Regions from separate parts of the Neobacillus sp. plas4 genome, predicted to be linked through region 3. Evidence: predicted binding sites of a transcription regulator. Region 3 holds the regulator's gene; each other region holds the start of a gene.

Evidence for each region. Region 3 encodes CtsR, which represses protease genes until heat stress. Its sites were predicted from a motif close to ATGGTCAATAAAGGTCAAACA; they were not measured.
Region 1: a site for CtsR is predicted at 2,988-3,008, ahead of clpB (ATP-dependent chaperone ClpB). Genes of this name have one in related genera too.
Region 2: a site for CtsR is predicted at 2,834-2,854, ahead of clpP (ATP-dependent Clp endopeptidase proteolytic subunit ClpP). Genes of this name have one in related genera too.

The regions. Positions count from the first base shown of each region.
Region 1 is NZ_CM170152.1:1,565,179-1,570,479, forward strand. Features, by position in the region: gene AC2TFD_RS07825 (molybdopterin molybdotransferase MoeA) at 1-1,039, shown strand, start outside; gene mobB (molybdopterin-guanine dinucleotide biosynthesis protein B) at 1,027-1,578, shown strand; gene AC2TFD_RS07835 (Crp/Fnr family transcriptional regulator) at 1,611-2,303, opposite strand; gene AC2TFD_RS07840 (YjzC family protein) at 2,561-2,740, shown strand; gene clpB (ATP-dependent chaperone ClpB) at 3,019-5,301, shown strand, end outside.
Region 2 is NZ_CM170152.1:5,019,750-5,025,050, forward strand. Features, by position in the region: gene rpoN (RNA polymerase factor sigma-54) at 1-1,304, opposite strand, end outside; gene AC2TFD_RS25415 (LysM peptidoglycan-binding domain-containing protein) at 1,965-2,477, shown strand; tRNA gene AC2TFD_RS25420 (tRNA-Arg) at 2,640-2,711, opposite strand; gene clpP (ATP-dependent Clp endopeptidase proteolytic subunit ClpP) at 2,912-3,517, shown strand; gene AC2TFD_RS25430 (HPr family phosphocarrier protein) at 4,101-4,358, opposite strand; gene whiA (DNA-binding protein WhiA) at 4,383-5,301, opposite strand, start outside.
Region 3 is NZ_CM170152.1:138,837-144,137, reverse strand. Features, by position in the region: gene clpC (ATP-dependent protease ATP-binding subunit ClpC) at 1-1,122, opposite strand, end outside; gene mcsB (protein-arginine kinase McsB) at 1,136-2,209, opposite strand; gene mcsA (protein-arginine kinase activator protein McsA) at 2,211-2,759, opposite strand; gene AC2TFD_RS00680 (CtsR family transcriptional regulator) at 2,790-3,251, opposite strand; rRNA gene rrf (5S ribosomal RNA) at 3,920-4,035, opposite strand; rRNA gene AC2TFD_RS00670 (23S ribosomal RNA) at 4,115-5,301, opposite strand, start outside.

The sequences.
Region 1 (5,301 bases), 1.4 Mb from region 3:
GGAGTTTAGGGTCGTCGACCATATAGGTGCTGGCATGACATCCTCTAAGATCGTAAACCAGTTCGAAGCGGTTAGAATTATGACCGGAGCTATGATGCCTGAAGGTACAGATGCGGTTGTGATGTTTGAAGTGGCAAAAGATTATGAAAAAAATGGGACCCCATTTATGTTGATAAAACGCAGCTTCAAAAAGGGTGATAATGTTTCCTATCGTGGCGAAGATGCCAAAGAGGGTGAAATCTTAGTAAAAAAGGGCACTTTCATAAATCCAGGCATTCAAGCAATGTTGGCGACATTTGGCTATCACCAAGTGCCTGTTGCAAAAAAGCCGGTGATAGGGTTATTTGCAACGGGAACTGAATTGTTAGAGGTAAAAGAAGAATTGGTACCTGGAAAAATTCGAAACAGTAATTCACATATGATTGCTGCTCAAATTCAAAGAACAGGCGCTATTGTCCACTATTATGGTAAACTCCCTGATGTATTTGATACGTGCTTTACTGCAGTAAAAAATGCATTGGATAAGGTAGACATCCTCATTACTACTGGCGGCGTTTCTGTTGGGGATTTTGATTATCTACCTGCGATTTACGAAAAGCTGGGTGCTGAGGTTTTATTTAATAAAGTGGCGATGAGACCTGGTAGTGTTACAACGGTAGCTCAATTCGAAGGGAAGCTTCTATTTGGGTTATCTGGTAATCCTTCGGCCTGCTATGTTGGATTTGAATTGTTTACTCGGCCGATTATTCGAAGAATGCTTTTTTCTGCCAAACCACATCTGCGAAAAGAAAAAGCGGTACTTGAGGTTGATTTTCCTAAAGCTAACCCTTTTACGAGATTTGTCCGCAGTGCTTTTTCAATCAAAAATGGCAGCCTGTATGCAACACCAAGTGGATTAGACAAATCGAATATCATCATGAGTCTTTCTGGAGCTAATTCCTTGATGATTCTTCCAGGAGGGACCAGAAGCTTTAAAGCGGGTGATGAAGTAGATATTTTGCTGCTTGAAGATCAAGTTGGCAGTGAATGGCCTTGGTAAAGTCCATCATTTTTCAAGTGGCAGGATATCAAAATTCTGGTAAAACCACTTTTTTATTAAAACTGCTTCAAGTATTAAAAAAGGATGGATTTAAGATAGTCACCATTAAGCATCATGGGCACGGTGGTAGGCCGGATATACCACTTCAAAAGGATTCGTCCAAACATCTCGATGCAGGAGCAGCTGCAGCATTGGTTGAAGGGGATGGCAGGATGGTCGTGCAAGCTGAAGATTCGGCTTGGACCCTTGATGAACAAATTCGTTTTATGGGTTTTTTTCGACCGGATTTCATTTTAATTGAGGGACATAAAAAAGAGGCCTATCCAAAACTACTCATTTTAAGGAATGATGACGATCTATCACTCATTAGAAATGTAGAAAATATTAAGGCTGTCATTGTTTGGGATCAAGCTTTAACGAAAGTGGTAAGGGAATATCTGACGGTTCCAGTCTTTCATATTTCCGAAGACAATGCTGTGATGGAAATTTCGAAACAATTAATTAAACTTGTTAATCAATTTGATAATAAAAGAAATTGACTAAAAAAAATCGGTCTAAGCGACCGATTTTTTTAGTCAATTTTACAAATTTCTGGGGAGCAGTCTTCACAATCAATTTCATTCTTTAGATAATCAAGGTCATGGATGGTGATTGAACCTTTATCAATGGAAATAATTCCTGTTTTTCTTAAATCACTTAGTAATCGATTCACTACTTCCCGTGATGTTCCACAAAAATTTGCTAATTCTTGATTGGTTAATGGTAATTCAATTAGAATTCCCTGATTTGTTTTTGTACCGTAACTATTAGTAATACGGATAAGTGTAGAATATAAGGCACCTTTCTTACCATGAAGAACGAGGTCTCTAAATTTAGTTTGTGTTTTCCGATATTGTTGACTCATCCATTTCATAAATTCAAGCGAGAGTTCAGTGCTCTGTGCAAGTTTTTCTTCAAGGTCTACTTTCATGATAACAGCCACTTCGCCGCTTTCAGCTACACGTGCACTTAACAGATACTTTGGCGCTGTTGAAAACAAATCTAGTTCTCCAATAAAGTCTCCTCTTGAACACATTCTCAGTGTTAGTTCCCGGCCATCAGGTATTATCTTTCCGATTTGAATGATACCACTTTGGACAATATATAATTCATTGGCTACAGAGCCTTCTTGAAACAGAAAAGTTCCCTTTTCAATTTTCTTTGTATGGTGAACTGTCTCAAACAGTTGGGTTAATTTTACAGGTAATTCTATTATTGACTGCATACGAATAACCACCTTAAAGGGGCGAAATCAATCGCTAATTTGTATTCCTAAATAAATGACAGTCAAGGTTGCATTTACTAGATAATACTATAATTATATTGTTAACAAAGCTTATATATCAATAATTGTGGCATAAATTCATACAATCGTCAAAATTGACCATAAGCGATATAGTGACATTATTTCATAATTATTCCTTTAATGGCCCCGGATATAATGGAAATAATAAAGATGTACAAGAAAAGGAGGGACAGTTAATGGGTCAAAGCAGGCAGTTTAAATCTGGACAAAGAGCACCGAACAATGGTGTATATATAGAAATCGGTGATACAGAGTCAAATGTCAATAATCCAAAAAAGATTAAGTTAAAAGCAGGGGACAGGTTTCCGGAAACATCAAATGACGAACGTGTATGGACCTACCAGCGTAAACCTTAAATTATTCACAAGGCTATCTTTCGTAAAGATTGTTGTTAAAATCTTAAAGCCGATTTTAACGTGGAAATAGCTATTTTGCACTTTAGAATAAAGTTTGCAGGCTCTTTTCTTATTGAGTAAACTTAGCACAATCATTTAAATTTGTTCCAAATTGACAAAGTTTAGAAAAGAGCCCTTAAAAAAGTCATCCCAGGTGGATGGCTTTTATTTTCTATTTAATTACATATTCGTATATAATAAAAGTAAATAGGTCAAAAAAGGTCAAAGGGGTGTGAAATATGGATATAAATCGTATGACAGAACGGTTGCAAAAGGGGATAGTAGATGCCCAATCGTTGGCAATAAAGAGCAGCCATCAAGAGGTTGACGAACCCCATTTATTCTTAACACTTCTTCGTCAAGAAGATAGTCTATTACGAGTGATCCTGGAAAAGGCTGGCATCAAGGCAGATGTTGTTGAAAAATCATTACAATCAGTTCTTGATAAAAAACCACAAGTTACCGGAAGTGGTACAGAGCATGGGAAATTATACATTACTTCTAAGCTTCAGCGGCTTTTTGTGAGTGCTGAAGATTTTGCTGCCAAATTTTCAGATGACTTTATGTCGATTGAACATATATTATTAGCTGCTTCCTATACAGGCGATTCAGAAATACAAAAGATTATTAAATCAAACGGAAAAACTCCAGAGGATATCTTGTCCGCAATTAAGGAAATAAGGGGGAACCAAAGAGTGACATCACAAAATCCCGAAGCCGTTTACGATGCCCTTAGTAAATATGGCAGAGACCTTGTGGCAGAAGTAAAAGCAGGTAAATTGGATCCTGTTATTGGAAGAGATACTGAAATTCGGCATGTAATTCGAATTTTATCAAGAAAGACTAAAAATAACCCTGTTTTGATTGGTGAGCCTGGAGTGGGGAAAACAGCAATTGTTGAGGGGCTTGCTCAGCGAATCGTGAGGAAAGATGTTCCTGAAGGATTAAAAGATAAAACAATTTTCTCATTAGATATGAGTGCATTAATTGCAGGGGCTAAGTTCAGGGGTGAATTTGAAGAAAGATTAAAAGCGGTACTAAATGAAGTGAAAAAAAGTGAAGGACAGATTCTATTATTCATTGATGAGCTTCACACCATTGTTGGAGCAGGAAAAACGGATGGGGCTATGGATGCTGGAAATATGTTAAAACCGATGCTGGCTCGTGGTGAGCTGCACTGTATTGGGGCAACCACCCTTGATGAACATCGAAAATATATTGAAAAGGATCCTGCCCTGGAACGCAGATTTCAGCAAGTACTTGTTCAAGAACCTAATGTGGAAGACACCATTTCTATTTTACGTGGCTTAAAAGAAAGATTTGAAGTTCACCATGGTGTGAAAATCCATGATCATGCTCTTGTGGCAGCTGCAACTTTATCTGACCGGTATATTTCCGATCGCTTTCTGCCGGATAAAGCGATTGATCTAGTGGATGAAGCATGTGCACTAATACGAACAGAAATTGATTCTATGCCGACAGAACTTGATGAGGTAACACGGAGAGTAATGCAGTTAGAAATAGAAGAAGCGGCATTAAGAAAAGAGCAGGACGATGCAAGCAAAAAAAGACTCGATACTCTCTTAAAGGAGCTGGCAGAATTAAAAGATCATGCAAACAGCATGAAAGCACAGTGGCTGCATGAGAAACAAGGAATTCAAAAATTGCAGGATAAAAGGGAGCAACTTGAAAAACTCCGAAGAGAATTGCAACAGGCAGAAGATAAATATGATTTAAACACTGCAGCAGAACTCCGACATGGTCGGATTCCTTTGGCTGAAAAAGAACTGAAAGAACTGGAATCAGCTGCGTCGAAGCAAGAGAAGCTTCTTCGTGAGGAAGTGACAGGAGAAGAGATATCAAACATTGTTTCAAGATGGACAGGAATCCCACTCTCTAAGCTGGTAGAAGGTGAAAGGGAGAAACTCTTGCGATTAGAATCCATATTGCATGAGCGAGTTATCGGACAAAATGAAGCGGTCCAATTAGTTGCAGATGCCGTTTTACGGGCCCGTGCTGGAATTAAGGATCCAAACAGACCGATTGGTTCTTTTCTCTTCTTAGGACCAACCGGTGTAGGAAAAACTGAACTTGCCAAAGCATTGGCAGAGGCATTGTTTGACAGTGAAGAGCAAATGATTCGAATCGATATGTCCGAGTATATGGAAAAACACGCAGTTTCACGGTTGATTGGAGCCCCTCCAGGATATGTGGGATATGAAGAAGGCGGACAACTAACGGAAGCTGTTCGAAGAAGACCTTATTCTGTTATTCTGTTGGATGAGATTGAAAAGGCACATCCGGAGGTATTTAATATTCTCTTACAGGCACTAGATGATGGCAGAGTTACAGATTCACAAGGAAGGGTAGTGGATTTTAAAAATACAGTCATCATCATGACCTCTAATATTGGTTCTCATTTCTTACTAGACCGGAATGAAAATGAGGTAGAAATATCAGAGGCAACAAGGGAAAAGGTTCTCGGACAATTGAAAAGTCATTTCCGACCTGAATTTTTAAAT
Region 2 (5,301 bases), 1.2 Mb from region 3:
GAAGAGGATGGGATTCCAAGTTGATCTCGATATTTTGCAACGGTCCTTCTTGAAACCACAATTCCCTGATTTCTCTTTAGTATTTCTACAATTTCTTGATCTGATAACGGACGTTGTTTTTCTTCCGTATCAATCAAGGAAGCGATTGCATTTTTCACTTGGCTCGATGAAGTATTTTCATTTGAAACCGTCTGAATCGTGCTGGTAAAGAAGGATTTCAATGCGAAAGTTCCGATGGGTGTCTGGACATATTTTTCTTTTACTGCACGGCTGACGGTTGATTCATGTATTTCAAGTTCACTTGCTACTTCCTTCATTGTCATGGGAACTAAGTGTTCAGGCCCTTTTTCGAAAAATTGTGATTGCTTTTCGACAATCATCCTTACAACCCGGATTAACGTTTCCTTCCTTTGTTCAATACTTCTCATTATCCATTGATAATCCTGTACTTTCTCCTGTAAAAAACGACCTACCTGATGATCCTGGCTGGCAGTGAGTTTTTGATAATATTGATTGTTAAAGCTGATTTTCGGAATAATGTCATCACAAAGTCTGACTGAAAATCCATCCCCAAATCGTTCAACAATCGCATCAGGGATAACGTAGGAGGCATTTTCCTGACCTAAAAGTGCGCCAGGACGTGGATTCAACTTCTGGATGGTATCAAATACCTCTTGAATCTTTTGAATAGGGATTTGCAATTCCTTCGCAATTTGCTTCCATTTCTTTTCCGCGAATGGGATGAAGTAAGAAGTAAGGATGGTAATGACCAAATCATCCTCTAGGTTTTCCCGTTCTACTTGAATTAATAAGCATTCTTGAAGGTTTCGAGCACCTATACCTGCAGGCTCTAGCGTTTGGATGACGATAATGCTCTCTTCTACCAATTCTAAAGGAACAGACAATTGTTCGGAAATTTCCTTCGGCTCTGAAGTTAAGTATCCGTTTACATCTAGATGCTCAATAAGATGTTTGATTACTTTTAATTGAATACTAGAGTATTTATGAAGGGTAAGTTGATTGATCAGTTGTTCTTCCACAGAAAACGACTTTGCAGCAATTTGTTCAATCCACTCTTTTTCTGTATGGTTCGTATGTTTCCTCCGATTGCGGTCTATTAATGGGTTAATAGGCTGAATGTTTTGATTCTCAACCTGTAAAAGGGGATTTTCAAGTGCCTTGTTTTCTAAAAAAGAAGAAAGCTCCTGAGCTGTATATTGTAATAGTGCAATCGCTTGTGTCAATTCCTGTGTCATTGCCAATTTCAATGTTTGCTGTTGCCATAAACCTGCCTTTAGATCCATTACTATTCCCCCCTTGCTCTATTTTACATGATGATGGCTGTTTCGTGTATGGTAAATAACATTTACAAATAAAAAACCTCCTGGGAAATGTGAATTTCACAAGGATTTATTGATTGTTTTAAAATTATTATATTGATTCATTCTTAATTTTTTTCATAAGGCAATCAGCTGGAAGTGAACCTTCGGCTTAATACCTCTTTATTTTTAAGTACAGACGTTTATTAGTATGTAATTTGAAAATTTGATTATCGTTTAATCTTTAAAGGAGGCGGCCGGTCGGCAATTTTATCGTTTACAGGGTAAACTCGTCCAATCTATTTTGATTATAAATTCATATATTGTAGCTAATTGAACAAGAAGAAGGCGGTGTATGAATTGACAATAGTTGCAAAAAAGGAATTTATTTATACAGTTCGTAAAGGGGACACTCTTTTTCGGATAGCTAGGAGATTTGGAAGCTAGGTAAGAGCAATCGTACAAGCAAACCACTTATTTTCACCAGTTACCGATTCTGGGGTTATCTTTCCCGGAAATGTATTAGTCGTTCCAAATCTATCAAAATTAGGAAAGGTATTTTATGTAGTAAAATCCGGAGATTCAGTAAGTGGGATTGCTTCGAGATTTAGCACATTTACCGATTTAGTATCAGGTATCAACAACTTGGCGAACCCTAACCTTATTTTTCCTGATCAACAATTTCTGGTTCCTGTTTTTATCTATGAAATCCAATCCGGGGATTCCCTTTTTGACATTTCGCGTAGATTTGGAATATCGCTTTCTAGTATTATCAAAGCAAATCTAGACAGACCTGGTTTTCAAAAAGACATAATATGGCCAAATTTTCATTTAATACTCCCTTTGCCAACTTCCCGAAATATTGTTGTATGGACTCCACTTCCCGGGACAAAAGTTGTTAGCAATCAGCGAATAGAAGGACAAGCAAGAGCTTTCGAAGCAGTTCTTAATCATGAACTAATAGATGCAAATGGAGTGATCGTATCCAATGAGCGTTTTACATTGACGGGTGCTGGAGGTCCCAAGTATGGTAATTTCAGCAGTACGTTACCATTTGACAGAACACCAACTGTAAGCACAGGAGAACTTCGAGTTTTTACAAGAAGTCCTCAAGATGGGAGTATTCAAGATCTCGTTAGAATAATAGTACTTTTTTAATGATACAGAAACTGCTGCTTTCCCATCCTATCCACTTCATACAGTTCTTTAACGAGCTTCAAGGGAGATAAGTGAGCGTAACTTTATTGCAGAAAAAAATTAAAAAAAGTGCCCTATGCTTTATAAAGCGTAGGGCACTTTTTTAATTAACAAAGTTTATGACGCGCTCGGAGGGAATCGAACCCCCATTTTAAGAACCGGAATCTTACGTGCTATCCGTTGCACCACGAGCGCATATGTGCGACTTATATATTATATGCCATTTCAAGAAATTTTGCAAGACAGATTAGGGTTAAAATTGTCTTTCAGTGGTTATGCTGTAGTAGTGAAAGTTGTCGAACATTTTAAAGACGAATTGTTTGACCTTAATTGACCATCAGTGTATGATTACAATACATAAGTAAATATTTTTCATACTTAAAGGAGGAAGAAAAATGAATTTGATTCCTACAGTTATTGAACAAACAAACCGTGGTGAAAGAGCATACGATATTTATTCTCGTCTGTTAAAAGACCGTATTATTATGCTTGGCAGTGGTATTGACGATCATGTTGCGAACAGCATTGTCGCACAATTACTTTTCCTTGAAGCTGAAAACCCTGAGAAGGATATATCCATTTATATTAACAGCCCTGGCGGAAGTATTACTGCTGGTATGGCAATTTATGACACAATGCAGTTCATTAAGCCGGATGTACAAACGATTTGTATCGGTATGGCTGCATCAATGGGTGCCTTCCTACTTGCAGCAGGAACAAAAGGCAAGCGCTATGCGTTACCAAATGCAGAAGTAATGATCCACCAGCCACTAGGCGGTGCACAAGGTCAAGCGACTGAAATTGAAATAGCTGCTAAACGTATTTTATTCCTTCGTGAAAAATTAAACGGTATCTTAGCCGATCGTACTGGTCAGCCTTTAGAGGTCATCCAAAAGGATACAGACCGCGATAACTTTATGACTGCTGAAAGAGCAAAAGAATACGGTCTTGTTGACCATATTATCACTAGAAGCATTACAGAAGAAAAGAAAGATAAGTAAAAGTGGAGCAGCCGTTGGTTTATGACGGCTGTTTTTTTGTGCCTATTGCCTGAGGTGGAGTGACCGGACTGTTGCTTGGATAAGTTCTCGGGCATTGCAGAGCTGCTCGAGTGACCTAAACTCATTTAGTGAATCTCTTTAGGTCACTATGAACCTTCAAAGTTCCCCAGATCCATCCAAGCTTTACATCTCGGTAACTATGAACTCTCATAGTTACCCAGACCCATCCAAATTTTATATCTCGGTCACTATGAACCCCCCATAGTTACCCAGATCCATCCAAACTTTACATCTCGGTCACTACGAACCCCCTCATAGTAACCCAGATCCATCCAAACTTTACATCTCGGTAACTATGAACCCCTCATAGTTACCCAGACCCATCCAAATTTTATTTCTCGGTTACTATGAACCCCCCATAGTTACACAGATCCATCTAAATTTTATATCTCGGTCACTATGAACCCCCCATAGTTACACAGATTCATCCAAATTTACATCTCGGTCACTATGAACCACATAGTTCCCCTACCCATATATAGGAAAAGAGTTTGACCAATTTTAGGTCAAACTCTTTCAAGGTTTATTGTTCATTCTGAACAAAAAGAGATAATGCTTCAACTGCTTTTTCTTCATCATCGCCTTCAGCGACAATATTTACAGCCACGCCTGAACCAACAGCTAAACTCATAAGCCCCATAATGCTTTTTGCATTTACCTTTTTACCATCTTTCTCTAAAAAGATATCAGATGAAAATCTGTTTGCTTCCTGCACAAATAATGCTGCTGGTCGTGCTTGAAGACCTGTTTTCAATTTTACTTCTACTTGTTTCTCTACCATTTTTAAATCCTCCTCGTTTGTTCTCTAATTTCTTGAAGCCATTTCGCCTAAGCGTAACTTATCAGCGATTTCATCTATCTTTCTTAACCGATGATTAATTCCTGATTTACTAATTGTACCTCCGCTAACCATTTCTCCTAATTCTTTAAGAGTTACATCCGTATAATGGAGCCGGAGTTCTGCTATTTCTCTTAACTTTTCAGGTAAAATATGCAATCCAACCGTATTGTTAATATATCGTATATTCTCAACTTGACGAATGGACGCACCAATGGTCTTATTTAAGTTCGCAGTTTCACAATTAACGAGCCTATTAACTGAATTTCTCATATCCCGTACAATCCGTATATCTTCAAAGCGAAGAAGAGCATTGACTGCACCAATGATATTTAAACACTCAGTAATTTTTTCTGCTTCTTTTAAGTAAGTAATATAACCTTTTTTTCGCTCAAGCGTTTTACTATTAAGACCAAATTTATTCATTAATTCGCACAAGGAATCGTTATGTTCCTTATATAGCGAAGCAATTTCCAAATGATAAGAAGAAGTCTCCGGATTATTAACGGAACCGCCAGCAAGAAATGCACCGCGTAAATAAGAACGTTTACAGCATTTCTTTTTTACTAGATCATCGGATATATCATGGATGAAGGTAAATCCTTCACCAAGGATCCTCATATCCTCTAGTATTTCCTTCGCACGCTGTGATAGACGGACAATGTAGACATTGTTCTTTTTTAAACGCATTTTTTTCCGAACCAATAGTTCTACAGGTACATCATAGCTCTTTTTTATTAATGTATAAATCCTTCTAGCAATCGCAGCATTTTCGGTCTGAATATCAACAATTAACTTACGGTTAGAAAAGGACATAGACCCATTCATTCGTATGAGGGCAGAAAGCTCTGCTTGAATACAACATGGCTTTATTTCCAAATTCGTT
Region 3 (5,301 bases):
CGCTGCTTCAATAGCCTCATCTGTAATGGAAACACGGTGATGCGCTTCATAACGATCTCGAAGACCTTCTAGTATTCTGACCGACTCCTCAGCTGTTGGCTCATCCACACGAATTGGCTGGAAGCGGCGTTCTAGTGCGGCATCTTTTTCAATATACTTACGATATTCATCCAGCGTAGTGGCTCCAATACATTGAAGCTCGCCACGTGCTAGGGATGGCTTTAAGATGTTAGAAGCGTCAATCGCACCTTCTGCTCCACCTGCTCCAATTAATGTGTGCAATTCATCGATAAAAAGAATGATATTGCCAGCCTGGCGAATTTCATCCATAACCTTTTTCAAACGATCTTCAAATTCTCCACGATATTTGGTACCAGCTACAACTGTTCCCATATCTAATGTCATAACTCGCTTATCACGAAGAATCTCTGGAACCTCGTTATTCACAATTTGTTGTGCAAGTCCTTCAGCAATAGCTGTTTTACCGACACCTGGTTCACCAATTAAAACTGGGTTGTTTTTTGTACGACGGCTTAACACTTCAATAACACGCTGAATTTCTTTACTTCTTCCAATGACAGGGTCCAAGCTTCCTTCTCTAGCGATTGACGTTAAATCTCTAGCTAGACTGTCGAGAGTTGGAGTATTTGCGCTGACTGAGGTCCCTCCCTGATGTCCGCCAGATTCATTACTGCCTAGCAATTGAAGTACCTGTTGACGTGCTTTATTCAAACTTACTCCTAGGTTATTAAGAACTCTTGCTGCTACACCTTCTCCTTCACGGATTAAGCCAAGGAGAATATGCTCTGTACCAACATAAGAATGTCCTAATTTTCTAGCCTCATCCATAGATAATTCAATAACCTTTTTCGCTCTAGGTGTGTAGTGGATCGTTTGGGATGCTTCCTGGCCCTTTCCGATTAACGATTCTACTTCCTTTTGAATTTTCTCAGAACCTAGTCCAAGCCCATAAAGCGCTTTTGCAGCAATGCCTTCTCCCTCACGGACTAAACCTAATAAAATATGCTCAGTTCCAATATTGTTGTGTCCTAGTCTAATTGCTTCCTCTTGTGCTAAAGCTAATACCTTTTGAGCTCTCTCAGTAAAACGGCCAAACATCATATTCCATTCCTCCTCACCTTTTATCTTGCTCCATTTTTAGTCGTTCTCGAATTAGGGCTGCTCGTCTTATATCTCTTTCATTTGGTCTTAAATGCCCGCCTGCGTATTGCTGCAGGAATCCTGGCTGCGTTAAAATCATTAATTCATTTAAAATATTCTTAGGGAGATTATCAATGTATCCCATATCAATACCTAAGCGAAGATCAGATAAGCACTTTGCAGCCTCTTTCGTTTCAATGATCCTGCTATTGGATAACACACCATAAGATCGGAATACTCTATCTTCTAATTGTATGTTCGAAGTTTTGCGTAATGCTTCACGTGCAGACCTTTCTTGTGAAATTAACTGGCTTACAACACCTTTTAGGTCACGGCAAATATCTTCCTCTGACTTTCCTAATGTAATTTGATTGGAGATTTGAAATATATTGCCGAGCGCTTCACTCCCCTCACCATAGATCCCTCTTACAACCAATCCCAGCTGATTAATGGCCGGAATGATACGATTTATTTGCTGGGTCAAAATAAGCCCTGGCAAATGCATCATGACTGAAGCTCGGAGACCGGTACCTACATTCGTAGGGCAGCTTGTAAGATATCCGTGCTTCTCATCAAAACCAAAGTGAATAAAACTCTCAAGCCAATCGTCCAATTCATTTGCTGCGGCCAAAGCCTCTGTTAATTGCAGTCCTGGAAATAAACATTGAATGCGGATATGATCCTCTTCATTAATCATAATACTAACTTCTTCATTTTCGGTTAAAAGAACTGCACCATATGGTGAATCCTCTGCTAAATTTGGACTAATCAAATGCTTTTCTACTAACACCCTTTTTTGTAAAGGCTGTAATTCATCAATTTTTAGTAATTCCATTTGCCCAAACTTTGAAAAATTTGATTCACGGAGTATTTCTTCCATCCTTAAAATAATGGATTGTGCTTCTTCGTGGGAAAATAATGTTGGAAATTTTACATTCTCAAAGTTTCGGGCTAAACGGATTCGGGAACTAAGGACAATATCTGAATCAGGTCCCTCCTCGCTCATCCATGAGCTGACTGCTTGACTAATAAAGCGTTCAAGCGACACGTTATTCCCCTCCCTTATTGCTGCCCGGTAATTCTTTTTCAAGTGTTCGGATTTCGTCTCGGATCTGAGCAGCTTTCTCAAATTCTTCTTGTTGGATTAATTCTTTTAGTTCACTTTTTAGATTTTCTACTTGTTTTTTTAGGTGAATACCTCCACCTATTCTTTTCGGTATTTTACCGCTATGTGACCAATTCCCGCTGTGAAGTCTCTTTAAAACTGGCGGAAGCTGCTCATGAAATGTCTCATAACAATGGGCACATCCGAAACGCCCCACTTTGATGAATTGCGGAAAGGTCATCGAACATACATTACACTGGAGAATTTCTTCCTGATGGAACGTATTTTGATTTTGCTTTTGAACAGTAGTATCTATATTTAATAGACCTGCTAATAGGTTATTAAAAGTAAAACCAGATCCTCCAGTAATCATAAACATCTCGCCCTTTTCATGGGCACACTTTTCGCAAAGATTAACTTCCGTTTTTTCACCGTTGATGATTTTTGTAAAATGCAGTGCAGCAGGCCTTTGATTACATTCCTGGCAAATCATTTTTTATTTCACCTCTCTAGCTGGTATATATTATTTATATTTCAATGATGTTAACATTGCTTTTAACATTCTAGCTCTAAGTTCATCTCGGAATGGAAGATCAATATATAAGACTGAACGATCAATAACACTTAACATAATTTTCGCTTCTCTTTTTGTGATTATCTCCTCATGGACTAGTCTATAGATAACATCTTCTGCCGTAGACTGTGCAATACGATTATCAAAGAGTGATAGTAAATGATCGATTACGTCAACTAAATCATGTGACTGAACCTTCATAATTCGAATATATCCGCCTCCCCCGCGTTTACTTTCTACGATATATCCTCGTTCAATGGTAAAGCGTGTATTAATGACATAATTGATTTGTGAAGGAACACATTGAAATTTATCAGCAATTTCACTGCGCTTTATTTCAACATGCTCTTGCTCACTCATTTCTAGCACTTGCTTCAAATACTTTTCGATAATATCGGAGATGTTCCTCATCTTCCCACCTCCTTCATCTGACTTTGACTATCTTTGACTTTAATTATACTGAAAATTTTATGTAGTTGCAAACAACTGCTACTAATGATTTTCTCCATATTTCGCGTGTGTGAAACCTGTTAAATTAGTTTTTAGGTAATTTGTAGGGGGTGGAGGAGCTTTGTGGCTTTTGATTCCCTTTATCGTGGGAGAATTAAGCTTGAGGGAATCAAAGAGTGGCTTGGTTCCCTTTATCGTGGGAAAATCAGGTTTGAGGGAATCAAAGAGTTGGCTTGGTTCTCTCTATCGTGGGGAAAATCAGGTTTGAGGGAATCAAAGAGTTGGCTTGGTTCCCTCTCTCGTGGGAAAATCAGGTTTGAGGGAATCACATTGGGGTTCTGATTCCCTCAAACCTTAATTATGACCTCTTTTGGAAATCAGATTACATAATTCTCCGACTATCGTTCCCCTTTTCAATAAAAATGCCCCCGCACGGGCACGAATAGCCAGCTTTTGTTACCTCTTTTTAGTAAAACACCACCGCATGGGCACGAATAACCAACATTCGTTCCTCTTTTTAGTAAAACACCATCATACGGGCATGAATCTTCTATAACTATTCTGTCTCCACCCTTTAAACATCCAAATAACACAAAAAAACACAACCCTAATCAGGTTGTGCTTCATTTGCCTGGCAACGTCCTACTCTCACAGGGACAAAGTCCCAACTACCATCGGCGCTGAGAAGCTTAACTTCCGTGTTCGGTATGGGAACGGGTGTGACCTTCTCGCTATTGCTGCCAGACTATTTAATTGAGGTTCATTCCCTCAAAACTAGATAATGTCAGAAGAAGTTTAGTAAAAACGAGTTCATCTTTTAAAAATTGGTTAAGTCCTCGAACGATTAGTATCAGTCAGCTCCACACGTCACCGCGCTTCCACCTCTGACCTATCAACCTGATCATCTTTCAGGGTTCTTACTAGCTTGACGCTATGGGAAATCTCATCTTGAGGGGGGCTTCATGCTTAGATGCTTTCAGCACTTATCCCGTCCGCACATAGCTACCCAGCGATGCCTTTGGCAAGACAACTGGTACACCAGCGGTGCGTCCATCCCGGTCCTCTCGTACTAAGGACAGCTCCTCTCAAATTTCCTGCGCCCACGACGGATAGGGACCGAACTGTCTCACGACGTTCTGAACCCAGCTCGCGTACCGCTTTAATGGGCGAACAGCCCAACCCTTGGGACCGACTACAGCCCCAGGATGCGATGAGCCGACATCGAGGTGCCAAACCTCCCCGTCGATGTGGACTCTTGGGGGAGATAAGCCTGTTATCCCCGGGGTAGCTTTTATCCGTTGAGCGATGGCCCTTCCATGCGGAACCACCGGATCACTAAGCCCGACTTTCGTCCCTGCTCGACTTGTAGGTCTCGCAGTCAAGCTCCCTTGTGCCTTTACACTCTGCGAATGATTTCCAACCATTCTGAGGGAACCTTTGGGCGCCTCCGTTACTCTTTAGGAGGCGACCGCCCCAGTCAAACTGCCCACCTGACACTGTCTCCCACCCCGATCAGGGGTGAGGGTTAGAATTTCAATACAGCCAGGGTAGTATCCCACCGACGCCTCCACCGAAGCTGGCGCTCCGGCTTCTCAGGCTCCTACCTATCCTGTACAAGCTGTACCAAAATTCAATATCAGGCTACAGTAAAGCTCCACGGGGTCTTTCCGTCCTGTCGCGGGTAACCTGCATCTTCACAGGTAGTATAATTTCACCGAGTCTCTCGTTGAGACAGTGCCCAGATCGTTACGCCTTTCGTGCGGGTCGGAACTTACCCGACAAGGAATTTCGCTACCTTAGGACCGTTATAGTTACGGCCGCCGTTTACTGGGGCTTCGATTCAGAGCTTCGCTTAGAGCTAACCCCTCCTCTTAACCTTCCAGCACCGGGCAGGCGTCAGCCCCTATACTTCGCCTTGCGGCTTCGCAGAGACCTGTGTTTTTGCTAAACAGTCGCCTGGGCCTATTCACTGCGGCTCTTCGAGGCTATTCACCTCAAAAAGCACCCCTTC